3 regions of the Paenibacillus phoenicis genome follow, and region 2 is predicted to be linked to each of the others. Evidence: riboswitches for the same ligand, from Rfam matches in the RefSeq annotation. Region 2 holds a riboswitch; each other region holds the start of a gene.
What was found. Region 2 has a riboswitch for cyclic di-GMP ahead of U9M73_RS13085 (anti-repressor SinI family protein). Riboswitches for the same ligand answer to the same signal wherever they lie in the genome.
Positions count from the first base shown of each region.

Region 1: linked by a shared signal. The riboswitch ahead of U9M73_RS12060 (sensor histidine kinase) and the one ahead of U9M73_RS13085 (anti-repressor SinI family protein) in region 2 are both predicted to bind cyclic di-GMP.
Region 3: linked by a shared signal. The riboswitch ahead of U9M73_RS01805 (response regulator transcription factor) and the one ahead of U9M73_RS13085 (anti-repressor SinI family protein) in region 2 are both predicted to bind cyclic di-GMP.

Region 1 is NZ_JAYERP010000001.1:2,565,364-2,570,175, reverse strand. It holds gene U9M73_RS12070 (hypothetical protein) at 1-415, opposite strand, end outside; gene U9M73_RS12065 (hypothetical protein) at 568-753, shown strand; gene U9M73_RS22200 (GNAT family N-acetyltransferase) at 808-1,020, shown strand; cyclic di-GMP riboswitch class I at 1,834-1,919, shown strand; gene U9M73_RS12060 (sensor histidine kinase) at 2,025-3,554, shown strand; gene U9M73_RS12055 (response regulator transcription factor) at 3,442-4,038, shown strand; gene U9M73_RS12050 (hypothetical protein) at 4,229-4,405, opposite strand.
Region 2 is NZ_JAYERP010000001.1:2,762,718-2,767,529, forward strand. It holds gene U9M73_RS13070 (hypothetical protein) at 1-142, shown strand, start outside; gene dnaI (primosomal protein DnaI) at 236-1,189, opposite strand; gene U9M73_RS13080 (DnaD domain protein) at 1,227-2,777, opposite strand; gene U9M73_RS13085 (anti-repressor SinI family protein) at 2,980-3,153, opposite strand; cyclic di-GMP riboswitch class I at 3,193-3,277, opposite strand; gene U9M73_RS13090 (hypothetical protein) at 3,739-4,812, shown strand, end outside.
Region 3 is NZ_JAYERP010000001.1:396,753-401,564, forward strand. It holds gene U9M73_RS01775 (DUF4317 domain-containing protein) at 1-794, opposite strand, end outside; gene U9M73_RS01780 (helix-turn-helix domain-containing protein) at 1,045-1,374, shown strand; gene U9M73_RS01785 (IS3 family transposase) at 1,371-1,679, shown strand; gene U9M73_RS22125 (IS3 family transposase) at 1,702-2,076, shown strand; gene U9M73_RS01795 (hypothetical protein) at 2,366-2,638, shown strand; gene U9M73_RS01800 (helix-turn-helix domain-containing protein) at 2,859-3,101, opposite strand; cyclic di-GMP riboswitch class I at 3,318-3,403, shown strand; gene U9M73_RS01805 (response regulator transcription factor) at 3,473-3,628, shown strand; gene U9M73_RS01810 (flagellar assembly protein A) at 3,808-4,812, shown strand, end outside.

The sequences.
Region 1 (4,812 bases), 200 kb from region 2:
TCGTAAAAGGCTGTTCGAATTTGAACAGATCATTGGTTCGATTTTGTTCAAAGCCAGTCTGAAGCAACTGCAGAGCCGTCTCATCGGTTATGGTTTTTGCGGATTGCACATATTTGAGGCTCCAATACTTTCCACCGGCTTGCTCCAGAATGCTGATGTCAAACGGTTGGCAGTATTCGATTTCGCAAAGAGTGAAACATTGAGGATATTGATCGCTGTCTTTCCAAGGCCGAAAATCGGTAGGTTCTTTTAGTTTACCGCGAGCTCCGCATAGTGATTTATTTCCTACTTTCACTACAATATAGACCCGGTCATTCACGTTAGCGACTCTTTTCGTAAAGCCGGCTACTTGTTGATTGACGCATGTATAATAATTTTCCAAAGAAGTTCCACAATGTAAGATACGCTCTCCCATGTCCATCATCCTTATCTTATGATTAAATTACCAATTTCGACATGGTTAGTAAAAATCCTTTCTGGTGTAGTAACTGAAAGAGAGAAGGGTTTGTTATGCATAGAAATATACCTATTGAAGTTTAGAAAAATATTAAGAAAGAGGATGGTACAATGCTAAAATCATTTGATATACCAGATACTGATTTTGATGGTTTACGTCTTTTGTTAGAACAGTTGACCTCTGATAAGGTCGAAGTACAAAATTATTTAGGTGGAAGGTCGCTAAGAAAAGTTGAAATCAATTCTGCCGAAGGAAAAGTTAGACTAGACTTACGTTCAGAGCTTTATTTCCATTAAGGTGTCTATTATCAAAGCCTGATTATTGGTGTTATTGCATTGGCCCCTGAGCGGATGGGGATTGGGACAATAGTGATCGAATGGTTAAAAAATTATGCCAGAAGCAAAGGTTTTGAACGAATTTGTATCGAAAATGCTAACACGGAGGCGAGTATTGGATTGGCAAGGAAAATGGGTTTCATTAATGTCCCTAGTAGTCCAATTATTCAAGAGGTTCTCAAAATAGAGGCGTCGCCTGATTATCATTTACTGCTAGTAAGATCATAATTACTTTTTATAGTATATTTTAGATCTAAAAAGTACCCCCAACTTCGAGAGAGTTGGGGGAGTTAATGCTTACATTGATCATTTCTGTAATATTCCGATACTCGTAACAAATTATTGGCTAACCTAGAACTTGGTTTCGGTTGATCACTCCCATTTCGAATTGATTTACAGCATCATTCTATGGTTAGATACCTAGACCGTATCCGGCGAATGCCTATAGTCAAACGCCCTTTTTACCATTTTTGATACAAAGCCAGATTCGCAGGACTTTGGAGTTCTTCGAAAACTCCGCACGGATGGCCTGTTACAGAAAAACAAAGAAGAACCCCAAGCGAAAAGGGCAAGGGGTTATAAAGCAGGTGATTTGCTTTGATTCTAATTTATGAACAAATGCTTGCACATGTTACAGAAAACGAAAAGTCGCTGCTGTTCGAAATCCATATTTCCAATTCGGATATTACGATTTCGAGATGAAAATAAATAAGGAAAGTTTTGTAACTCCATTCTCGCAAAAGCTGGAATCTTCTAGTATAATATGTCTATAAAGCGAGGATTAGACAGGAATTTGGACTATATCTTCCCGCTTGTTATTAGGACAAAGGTCCGTTTTTCGGTCGAAACTGTGCTTCTATTGCTTATCTTAATGAAGGACTTGAAAAGAGGGAGGGATTTTGATGTCGAATCTATGTTAGGTAGTAGCACCTGGTGGCTGTTAAATGACATTATAGTGGTCAGGTGAGGGATTCGATCATCGCCATGGACGAATGGGTTATGAAGTAATCTCCGATTGGTTGTCCAAATAAATATGAGCTGAAGGAAAAATGGCAAACCCGCTCGAAAGACGGGGACGCAAAGCCACGGGTCTGCGGCCGTAAGGCTATGATCGCCGGGTTACCCTAAAAGGCAGGCTTCTGGAGAAAAGGCACGTTAGGGTACGTGTCTTTTTTGTCGTCTATGTCCGATTCCGAATAAGCCGAGGAACCTCATCGAGGGAGGGAACTGAAGTGGTGCTTGTATTGTCATTATTGTTGATGACCGCCATTCTGCTATTCACCAATCCGAGAAGCGAGCCAAATCGTTGGGCCGGTTCAGTCGCTTTTTTCTCTGTACTTGGAGAGTTGACTATCGCCATAGATGAGAAGATAATTCCCGCAATTGTCCCTTTGGCAAACGATTCAATTATAGCCGGACTGGAATGGGTAAAAGAGTTTTTTTACTTCTTAGCCTTGTACATGCCTCCTTATTCGTTGTTGATGTTCAGCTTGAGCTATGCGGGATGGTTTCAACGGCGAAAGGGTTGGAAGCGCTCCACAATCGTTGGGGCACTGATCCCGGTTCTGATCATGTTTCTTCTACCTTCAGAGGCTTCACGTGATACACATCCGATACCGCTCTGGGCGATGATTTATTACGCTACCGCAGCAGTGCCATGCTTGAGGTTGGCATACCGTGAAGTTGATGAGAGGATCAGACAGCAACACCGTGTGGTCTGTTGGATTGTTGTACCGTCGATCAGTTTTGTACTGCTTTTCGATTATATTCTGCCTTTGCTCCGATTCTATCCGCCCTTTGATACCAAACGTGCTGTTTTAACGGCAGTATGCATTTGCTTTTATGTATTTGTTGTTCGTTACGGTGTATTGGGTGTCCGAATCCGATTGGAATCTACACCCCAAGAACCATATGGGAACACTCCGCTTATATTTCAATTCTATCATGCTTTAAAAAGTGAACTGGGAAAAATACAGGTCGCAGCCAGACGTATATTTAATCTTGCCCAACAAACCGAGCAACAGGAATTGTATCGGGACACATCTCATCTAATCGATGCAACCGAGCGGATAATAGCAATAGCTTTCCGTTTTCGTCATTCATCACAACAGTTGGTATTATACGAGCAGTCATGTATTATAAATGAACTCGTTGAGCAACTATTGGATAGCTTGGCGGGAGAATTTTGCAGCAAGAATCTTAAAGTCCGAAAAAAATTGGATGAATCGATTGTTTTGTATTGTGATTCTGTTCACGTGCAACAAGTCATGAAGAACCTCTTCTATAATGCCATTGAAGCGATGTCCGAAGGAGGGTGTCTGACTATAACGTCTAATCTCTCGCAAGAAACGATGGATATTACCGTTCGTGATTCCGGTTGCGGCATCGCTCCGGAAGCCATGCCATATATATTTGAACCTCACTTTACAACCAAATCGAACGAAGGGAATGATGGATTGGGGTTATTCTACAGTCATGAAGTCATGCGACACCATCAGGGGTCCATCGAGGTACAAAGTCTAATCGGAATCGGTACGTCATTTACGCTTCATTTTCCCATCCAAAGAGTCATTCGTCATTCACCGTCATTGAACCGATGGGAGGGAGACCATGAGCAAGATCAAAGTACTATTGGTGGAAGACGATCCGGTGTGGAACGAATATATATCCGAAACGGTGAATCGGGAACAGGATTTGTTTTTGGTCGGAACGGCTCAGACGAAAGTCAATGCAATTCGCATTGTCAGTATGTTAGACATTGATGTGGTGCTATTGGATGTGGTGCTGGATGGGAAAAAGGCAGACGGGCTTGACGCGGCGCTCGAGATTGGCAGCATGAGTAATGCGAAAGTCATCATGCTTACAGTATTAGATCAGGCAGGGATCGTTTCTGAGGCGTTCGGCAACGGTGCTTTCAATTATATTCTCAAGACGGCGCTTGAAGATATTCCGGAGGCTATTCGAGCCGCATATGCGGGCCTATCCTCCATTCATGCTTCTGCCGCAGGCGTGCTTCGATCCGAGTTTGTACGAATGAAGCAACAAGAAATGCGCCAAAAATTAACGCGAACCGAAGTTGAAATCCTCCGTTTTATTCACAATGGTCATACCCGTTCCGCAATTGGGGAACATTTGCATATAACAGAGAGTACTGTCAAAAAACATGTGAACCGAGTGATTCGAAAACTGAAGGTGCACACCGGCAGGGAAGCTGCCAAGAAAGCAAAAATGAAAGGGATATTATAGCGTCCATGTGTATTGATATTGAAAGTCGCGAATAGCACCTAACCATTACAGGTTAGGTGCTATTCTATTTAATTGGCATCTATTTAGGTACAGCACTCTCGTAGAAAACCATCGAAGAACTGAGGCTGTCGTGCGTGCCAATCCGCCAGGGCCTGCGTAGCCAACCGTCGGTTGATTTCTGACGGAACACTTATGCTTTAGTATCTATCTTTTGTCCGCGATACTGATCCTGTATCTCTGACTTGTGCTGCTGATGTACTGTTTCAGTATGTTGGTGATTTGACGATATTTTCTTAGTCCCTCCGTGCATATTTTCCATCCCGCAATTCCTTGGCATTGCTGAACTCGACACACCGTTTACTGCCATAGATATTCCTCCTCAATCAATTTTTGCTACTCGTTTATCGTAGCACTTATTTGTGTCGTTCCTATGTGGATTTAATGTAGTGAAACATATTTATCTTCTTATTGCCGTCAACTGAACCCTCTTTTAATTTCGTTCTATTCTATCAGTGTTACGAATAAAAATAGAGTAGTCATCAAAAACGAAGAGAAGGGGATCAATGATGCAAACCAAATTGAAAGGGATCTGCTTGTCCGTATTTCTAGCTTCTTTCTTTGTCTCATTAAAAGAGGTAGTACCAGCGTCGCTGATACTACCAGCAAACGTATGGGTTAACTGGGAATTTATTAATAACCTGATTATATTCAAGCTGCGCATCAGTGATCGCCAGCTTTGAATAGACTTCCAGCGATTTTTGACTTTCATGGCCG
Region 2 (4,812 bases):
GCATGCGAACGATCCGCGGCAGCATATCAACGAAGAACCCCGCAACGATCTGTTTGATTTGATGAACGGCTTTTTTGGCATGTTGACGTTTATGATCGTGATTTTCTTCGGCATGGTCATCATTAAATTTATCGCCAGCTAGGCGGTAACCAGACCTCGAATTAACGAAAGAGCCAGGCGATCCCCCGATAAGGGATGTGCTCGGCTCTTTATCTTTGTCCGCAGTATTCCGTTATTAGGCTTGGCCGCGCTTATTCGTCCCATTCACCTGAACAACGTTCACGAACGGGGCAATCCGATCCATTAACCGTTGGCCCTTATGCCGCTCTTCCCCGTCCTTGCTCGTAAAGCTCAAATGCTTCTCCAACGCACTCAAGGAATAGTTTGACGTGTAGAACGTGGGCTTCCGGTTCATCCGATAATTCAAAATCGCGCCCATGACATGGTCGCGCACCCACGGATTCAGGTTCTCTGCACCGATATCGTCAAAGATCAGCAGATCCACCTGCTTCATCATTTCCACCGTTTCGCGCAGCTTGTCGCTGTCCTGCAGCATGCTCTTCAGCTCTTCCACGAATTCCGGCATATAAACGATGGCGCCGGAGTAACCTTCCTTGGCCAGTTCGTGCAGCAAATAGCACATCAAGAACGTTTTGCCGGTGCCAAACGGACCTTCCAGATACAGCCCTTTCGTTTGCAGGCCGGATTCCTTCGTTTCATTAATATAGCGGAACACTTGCCCTACCGCCGGCGCACGCATGGCATCCTTCGTCATGATTTCCACTTCGTCATAACCGGCTTCCAGCGCCCGCTCATCCACATAAAAGCTATGAATCCGTTTCTTGACGGACAATTCGCGCTCATATTGCAGTTGCTTGGGGCATGGCACCTGACGATCTACAAGCTGCGGGCTCCCGCCCACCTGCTCGACCGTCAGCTTCGTGAAATGGCCAGGGAAATCGTTGGGACATTGCTCCAAGCCCGGGCAGTTGGCGCAGTGCTTGCTGTCGTTGATGTATTGATACAGCTTGGCCATCCCGCGCGTCAGCTGCTCCTGTTCCAGCTCCGGATGTTGGTCCCGGAGTTCCCTTACCAGCGGGTCATTCATCAGACGTGCGGTCAGCTCCTCGGAGCGTTGTTTGAATTGCGTGCTTTTCATCTGCGTAAGCAGTTCCCCAAGTGATTCCATTGATTGTGTCACCTTCCTTCCCCAAGCCTAAACGGATTCAGACTTCTTTTTTATGCTTTCCGGATTGCATGCGTTCCGCCATCTTAATCAGCTCAGCAAATTCTTCTTCCGATACGGCGGTCTCCTGGCCAGTCCGTTCCACAATCGGGATTTCCGGCTTCGGCTTCGCTCCCCGGCTGCCGTAGGTTCGCGCCCGTCCTCCACCGGAGGCGGCGCCGCCCGCCTTCTCCTTGACCTTCTCCTTCACCTTCGATTGGTCGCGGATATATTGTACGGCCTGCTCATACGTGTTGATCTGCTTAAGCAGCATGTTGGCTGCGATCGCATCGATGAAATTGCGATTGATCCGCTGCTCCCCGCCAGAAGTGAGCAAAGACATCAAATAATGGATCAGTACGTTGATTACTTCGCCGGGCAGCTTGTAGTTCAAATCGATTTTCTCAAAAATGTCCAGCAGGTTGTCCGGAATCGATCCCGGAAAGAACGTCTTCAGTAACCGGGTATACGGCTCATTGCGAAGCATCATATTATATTGGTGAATATCGCATTTGCTTTGGAATTGCGGCGGTACGTCAACGTAATACTCCATCTGTACCGCAACCTCCTCGGCCACGTTCCCCGCTTGAGCGGAAGCGGCCGCCGCTTTCGGCTCCTCGCCGCGCAACGCGACGATTTTGCCGTAAGCTACCTCGCGTTCCTCCTGACGGCGCTTGCCTTGGCGGAACTGCAGGTTGGCCTTGTGCTGGAGTGCATCCAGCAGAATCCCGCCGCCCGGATCAAAGACGCCGTCTTCATCCAGCAGCCGGCAAATATCCTGGACGCTTAAATCGTACTTGCGGGCAACATAATTCACCACGCCCATCCCTTCCGGGTCAAAGCGAAGCGCCTCAACGAAGGAGCGATTCTGGGACTCACGCGGAAAACGCAGGATGATGTCCGCATAGTTGATCGCATCCTCTTCCAAAGCCAGCTTGAGCCCCGGCTGCCTGGCGATCGACGTCTCGGCAATCGCCTGCTCCAGCTCGTAATCAATGGAATGGGTGTTCAGCTCAAAGATCTCATAGAACGGAACCGTAATATTTTCCTTATTCAGGCCAACCCCTGACCACGCCTCCGGTTCTCCGCGGAACAACTGCTCCCGCAGAGACAGGACCGCGAATTTCCCGATCTTGTCTCGTAGCAGCAAAGTCAGGTGCTGAGTCCGGAAAAATTCCGCCGGCGCCAGCGGTGCCTGAAGCTCATATTCGTAGATATAATCGTCGCTGTCCGGAACATAGAGCCGGTTCGTCTGAAGCAGCCCCACCGCCTCCAACCGGGAAGTCTGCTCGATGAGAAACTTCCGCCCTTTCTCGCTTGGATCGAGGCCAAGAGTCAGGAACAGCTTCCGCTGCTGCTCGACGTCCGAATATCCAACCTGCTCCTGGGGAACATGCTCTACCAGCAGCCGGTACAGCGAAATCGCGAACGCCCCGACCATCGGTTGATAGATCAAACCTAGCATTTTGCCATCGACGGGACTGAGTCCGAAGTCACGGTATACGCAATAACGGTGATTTTCGGTAAAATGCAGCATGTTGTTCATGCGCACGGCTTCATCGCTCCTTCCCTATCACGTACAAATAGACTTCCTCTATTTTAGCATAAAAGACGCCGTCCTGAATCGCCCCCAGCTTACAAAAATCTCCCTTTTTCTTCCTGAGCCTCGCCGGGACAATGTTTTACGCCGGAATAAGCACAAAAAAGAACCGTCCCCCTGATGGGGCGGCCCTTTACTCCCTCTTCTTTATCATCTATTTGTTATGTAAATGCCACTCTTTTAAATAAGGGCGATCTCCGGCTAAAAAACGCCGAACCTCATCAATGGAGACCCCCTCCTCCTTTGCCATGGCGAGCAAAATCACCCATTCCGGGTCAACGTTTCCGGGGAACCGATCATAAGAAATAACCTGGGCGGACTTCTTCAACAACAATCTCCTCCTAAGATCATTATTTTGGTTTTGTCCCCAGGCAGTCCAGCCATCTTAGTATTCCTACCTTAGATCTGAGACTTTGTGCCCCTGCTTTTCAACAGGTTTACCCTTATCTGGTGCTTCTGATGCCAATGGATCTCCTTAGTCAGTATGCATCTTGGTACTTATTATAACGTCTCAAATTTGAAAAGTATGTCATTCCACGTAAGTTCGGCATACCGTTTTCATCGAAAAGGTTAGCTTTTTTTGTTTAATCCCTAATGTTCTTGTCATATTGAACCACCGCTTGTCAAGTACTAGGAATTGTTTCTTATAGAGAACAATAAATCGTGAAATCCCGTGAATTAGTCAGATTTTTAAAGAAAACAATAGATAAATGTTCTTTATTAAGAACAAATCACTGGATTTGCGCCTTTCCTAACGTTAACCATTTCAGGTATATTCAAATCACGGTGTTTGTTCTTAATAACGAACATATTAACGAACATAACGGACCATACCTAGAAAGGAGCGACTATTCTGCGAAGATCCCGAGCTGAAGTAATCCGTAAACTACGCAAAAAACGGAAGAAGCAAAACATGGTCAAATCGCTGCAGTCCGGATTAATTCTCTCAACTCTGCTCTTGTGGACTTCTCAGCAGGTTGGCACAACCTTCGGCGAATTCACCAGCACACGCGAAGATAACACGGAAATCAAGGCGTGCCGAGTCTTTCCAAGCCAAATCGAAAGCCAGCTCGCGATGTTGGCCGAGCATTTGAACCGAGCCGCTTCCTTAAAAGGAAGACTTATCGGAGCAAGCCTAATCCGCGCTTCGATAGATACAACAACTCCGATCTCGTCTCCGGCTCTTCCGAATGCGAGTGATCCGGCCACCAGTCTTCCGCTGCCCCCGTCTTCAACCGATGCGGTGTACTCCAGCGGCGACGGACCGGTCAGCTCGGAAGGTTCCGCAGATTTCTCCGCAAGCCTGCAGCTGGACGCAGCCGAAGGCTTATCGGCACGGATTAGCGAGCTGAACGCCACAATCCAGCAGCTGCAGCAGCAACTGGCGCTGAATCAGTCCACTTGGCAAGAGCTGGTGCAGGAAATCACGGCAGCGACCGCCGTGATTCAAGGGCTACTGACTTCATTAAACGGCCTGGAGCCGAATTGTGCCGAGCTCACGCAAACTACGGTGCTTGACCGGATTGCGGATCTCCTGAAGGGCAGCGGTTTGCTATCCGGCCCGCTTCGCGGGACGTTACAGGAGATCTTAAGCTACCTGCGCTCCGTCCATCAATCTGAGTTTAGCCTCTCGACCAACGGCTTTGTTGCTATCGCTTTTGCCAGCCCGTTTTCGTCCCGGTCGGCCGATGATTTAAGTGCCTTCAGCGATCCGGTCGCCGGCGAAGAGCGCACGTACTTTGAGAGCGTACATGCTTCTCTGGAATCGGCAATCGCAGGCTTAACTGCCGAGATTTCCAGTCTCGAAGCGCAGCGGGCTCAACTGTTGGCAGAAGCGGAAGCACAGCGGCTGGCGGAGCTGGAACGATTAAAGCAGTTGGAGGAAGAACCCCCTCCGACGGTGGGCGATTCCGGTGATGGAGCAGTCCAACCTCCTGCAGAAGAAGATGGTGTTGCAGAGGATGAATCTGCAACCCTTCCGCCGGAT
Region 3 (4,812 bases), 2.4 Mb from region 2:
GTGGAGGCGTCAAGCTGATCTCCGGCAATTTCCTTGACGATGTCCTCAAAGATCGCTCTCTCTTCCAGCGCGGTTACCGTCTTCTCGGCGTTTAGGACCTGATCGATAAAATGCTGATTTGGATCATTCGCTTTGCCCGCGCAATAGAGTACCCGATTCACATCAGAGAAGCCGTCCGTAATGCTGGGATAGAAGAAGCCTTGCTCCGGCGAGCGCAGCTTGATGATTGGATCAACGATCACGTTGTACTTGAACTCGCGTTCGACATAGTCGAACATAAGCGTTTTTCGCTGCGGTTCGGTTGAATTGATGCTGCACAAAATAAACGGATTCGCAAACATCTCATCAGTTTCGCTTTCCTCGGCTTCCTCATTGCGCTCCTTGGTGGGCTTGTAGTATTGCCCGCGGACGAAGGTGATTACCGTATCCCGTTCATACGTCGTATCCTCCAGCATTTTCTCTACCAGCAGAAGCATCAAATCATGCCATTCGTCGGCATCACCGGTCACGAGAGCTTGATGCAGCAGGTCTTGCGAAGGCTTGTCCGTTTCCGGGTGATCCTGGAACTTTAGCTCGAACAGCTTCTGATCCAATTCTCCGGACAGCAGTCTTTTGAAATTGCCCATATGCAATTCCTGCTTTTCTCTCTCCAACAGCTCAAACGGTGTACGCTCAAAATGATAGATTTCGTTCGTTTCCTTCATAATATAGACGTTCAGAATGTCGTAAATACTTAGTCTTTCATGATCCAGTTTGAATTGCTTGCGGATATAAGCGAGTTCCTTCTTGATCAAGATAATTCCCCTTTGCAAAAATTCAATATTTGCATTGTACTATAATGCTCGTCACCTGTCATGATACGTAAAAAATGAAAAAGACCCAAACCGTTAAGTTTGGATCTGAAGTGCACCCCTTAGAATAGACATTGGAAACCCCCCCTGGTTATTCCGATGAATTCTAGGGGGTGCATTTTTTATTGCAATCAAAGGACAACGATTTAAATCATACTCTGAGGAACTGAAGTTGGAGGCGATACGTCTTTATTTGGAGGCAAAATGGACGTATCGGCAGATTAATGAGCACTTAGGGATTCAAGATAAGGATCGGATGAAACGCTGGATGCGAAAATATCGCGAACAGGGGGAGTTTGGTCTACTCGACCAAAGGGGGAGACGAAAGGAATATGTGGATCAGGACCGCTATACGAAGCAGTTACAACGGGAGAATGAAATGCTAAAAAAGTGTTTGGAAATCTGGAAACAGGAGGTAAAGAACAAAGGTATGCATCCATTCGGAAAGCCTCACAAGGGTACAACATCAGCAGCTTGTGCAAGTTGTTTGGTGTCTCCAGAAGTGGATACTACGCTTATTTGAAACGTCAATTGAAGATGATTGATCGGGATCACGATGCAAAAGCCTTAATCCAAGCCGTATATAATCGCTATCGTGGTATCTACGGCTATCGACAAATTCAACTCTTCCTACTGCAAGACGAGGAGGTGTGGATGAATCATAAAAAGGTTCTTCGTTTAATGCAACAATTAGGGCTACGTTCACACATTCGACGTAAGCACCGTTTTAACTATGCTTCGAATGTAGGCAGCCGCGTCGCTGAGAATACGCTGCAACGTCAATTTAAGGCGGATGCCCCTAACCAGAAATGGGTAAGACTTATTTAATAATGAAATCGTAGCGTATCACATGAGTCTACGTAATGATAATCAGCTTGTACTTCAAACCTTTGAGAAGGCCTTGAATCAAACGAAAGACGTGACGGGATTGATCGTTCACAGCGATCAAGGATTCCAGTACACGCCTCACGCCTACCACGACATGCTGCTGAAGGTTGGCGCCCGAATCAGCATGTCTAGACGAGGCAATTGTCATGACAAAGCCTCTATGGAGAGCTTCTTCTCGCATCTCAAAACAGAAGGGCTCTATCCCTATCATATCCGAACTCTAGACGAGACACAAAGGCGAATTGAAGAATATATTGAGTTTTACAACAACAAACGACCACAAAGAAAACTAAACAAGCTGACGCCGAGTGAGTTTCGACGCCAGCTCGTAGCCTAGGGGCTTTTTCCAATGTCCACTAAACGGGGGCTTGACCAAAAAGCAAAGGCGGCTTAATTTTTTCTTCTCTTCAATCAATTCATTGCTGGAAATTCCGAGTATCTCGTATGCCTGTTGTACCATATCACGATCTTTATCGAATATTGGATTCGACAGGTCGTAGATTCCGCTTTTGGCTGTGACATGATGGAGGCTTTAAACCATAGGATGGAAGCTTGTCATACTCTCCTTCCCGATGTACCATCAAACTTCGATTAATTCAAAACATTTAGATGGAGGAGATGTATTCATGCAACAATTCGGTCCAGAATGGTTAAAACCGGCTTTTGATCATAGGTTTAATGAATTGGTGAGGCAAGCGGGTATGCAGCGGGAGATTGATCAATTACAAAACAGGCATCGAGAACTTGAGAATTTACTAAAAAGTGAGTTATCACAAGCCCAGTATGAGTTATATCTTGAGATGGAAGAGATCATCAATTATCGCAATACTCTCATAATACAGCAGTTATACTTTGCTGGACTAAAGGATGGGGTTCAGTTGTTGAGAGAGTTACTATAGTCTGCCATAAGGCAATTTGATAAAAGATCGTTTTGATATTGGATTTTCCTTATCAATACGATCTTTATTTTGGATTCTTCGATTGATGTTGGACTCTGACATTCAAGTTGAGTATAGGTTACGACAGCAATAGCCAGTCCTCTCTGTTATTCCAGAGAGGGGTTGGCGACAGCAAAATCCTTCCGACCATCTGTTAAAGATGTCGTTCCGCTGAGGATTGTTATTCCTTATCATCAACCTCGCCATATTCATTTTCAACAAGTTTGATCATCTCTGAAGGCGTAGTGTTAAGAGCCTTCGACAATGCAAATATCGTTGTAAGGGTCGGTTGATAAATACTTCTTTCCAACATTGAAATGTATGTCCGGTCAAGGTCACTCCTGAAGGCAAGTTCCTCTTGGGACATCTTTTTGGTAACTCTCAAGGACTTAAGAACTTTGGCGAATGATAATTCTAAAGTCATAAACACGCCCCCTTAAATTTTCTATTATTATTCAGTATGGGAGCAATTTCCACGTAGTATACTCTACAAATGGGGTTTATTTTGGGATAACTTTGTAGTAATATTGAACTACGAATAGTTCTAAAGACTCAAAATGACACTAACTGTTATAGGCATTGTCGCATTTAGTCTATTATGCGGATAATTGTTGAAAGATGACGTGAACTTCATATTTCTCATATCGAAAGGCAAACCTATTGAAAAATAGGGACGCAAAACTATGGACCTAAGGAAGTTGATTCTACGGTCGCCAAGTTGCCAAGAGTGAGGTGAATGTATCTAAAACATCACTCCTATGGATGTTTTTTTATTTTTACTCGGGAGGGACAAATATGGCAAGAATCCTGATCGCTGACGACAGCCCTTCTATTCGTTTCTTGATCTCAGCCTTAGTTACCGAAGCAAGCCATGAGGTTGTCTTACAAGCTAAAGACGGACTCGAGGCACTAAACGCATACTACGAAACGAATCCCGATTTATTAGACTGAAAAAGGATGTAAAAGTACTTTCAAAACCATTTGATGTCAATGAGTTTTTCGAATCTATTGCCACAACCTTAGCCAACCATAGTTGATAGGAAAATAGATTCAAGGACCTCTCACACATAAGACTCATACTAAATATCCGAAAATTCAGATATTATCTGGCTTGTAGTGAGGTGTTTCCAATGTCAGAACATATCAGTGAACAAGAAATCATTAATTTGTTGAAAAAACTTGACGAAGCTCCTAGTTCTCAGGTATGTGAAGAGGCTGGATCATTCTCATCTACTACTCAAGGAGTAGACGCAAATGCTGTGGTCACTGATGGGTTTATTAAGGTTGAACAAGGCAAGATTACGGTTGGAAACCCCACCAATGGTGGTAAGTTTCCGGCTATTAATGCGACTCCACCAGTCAAGTTAATGGTGGATGGAAAACAGATCGATAAAGAGACGAAGGTTACATCTGAAAGCGTGATCAAATGGGAGATTGAAGAAAAGCCTTTATTTGAGATAACTGTATCGGATGACAAAATAGAAGCATATCTAACTATTAATCGGACACAAAGATATGCGTGGATATTAGCAGATAAGACTCCTTCATTAAATGTGACTTTGACTGCTGAGGAAGATCTTACAATTATATTGGAAACTTTGAGTTTACAAGATATTATTACGGCTGTTGAAAATATGAAGATAAAAATGAATCTTGATGTTGTGGCGATTCAAACGGAGATCCTCCGACCTTCTTTTCGACCTGTAACCATTGCTAGGGGTAAAGCCCCAGTCCAAGGTCGGGATGCACAACTTGATCTATATTTCTCTGAAAATATCGAGAACATATTTACTGAGGTCAGGGGTTATATCGACTATAAAAATCATATGAAAATTCCTTCCGTCAAGAGCGGAGATGTTATCGCCAAAAAGACCCCTCCTGTCGAAGGCCAGGCGGGGTATGATGTTTTCGGAAACGTGTTGCTCCCAGAACCAGTCAAGGACATTCGTATTGCAGGAAAGGATAATGTGGAGATAACACCCGATTCCATCGTCATTGCTCTAAAGGAAGGGCGACCTAGAGTTACAGGAAATCGGATCAAATACTTTGATATCAACACGGCATTTATCGTACCAGGAAACGTTGATATGCAGACGGGAAATATTGTGTTTGCTGGTGATGTGATCGTGTATGGC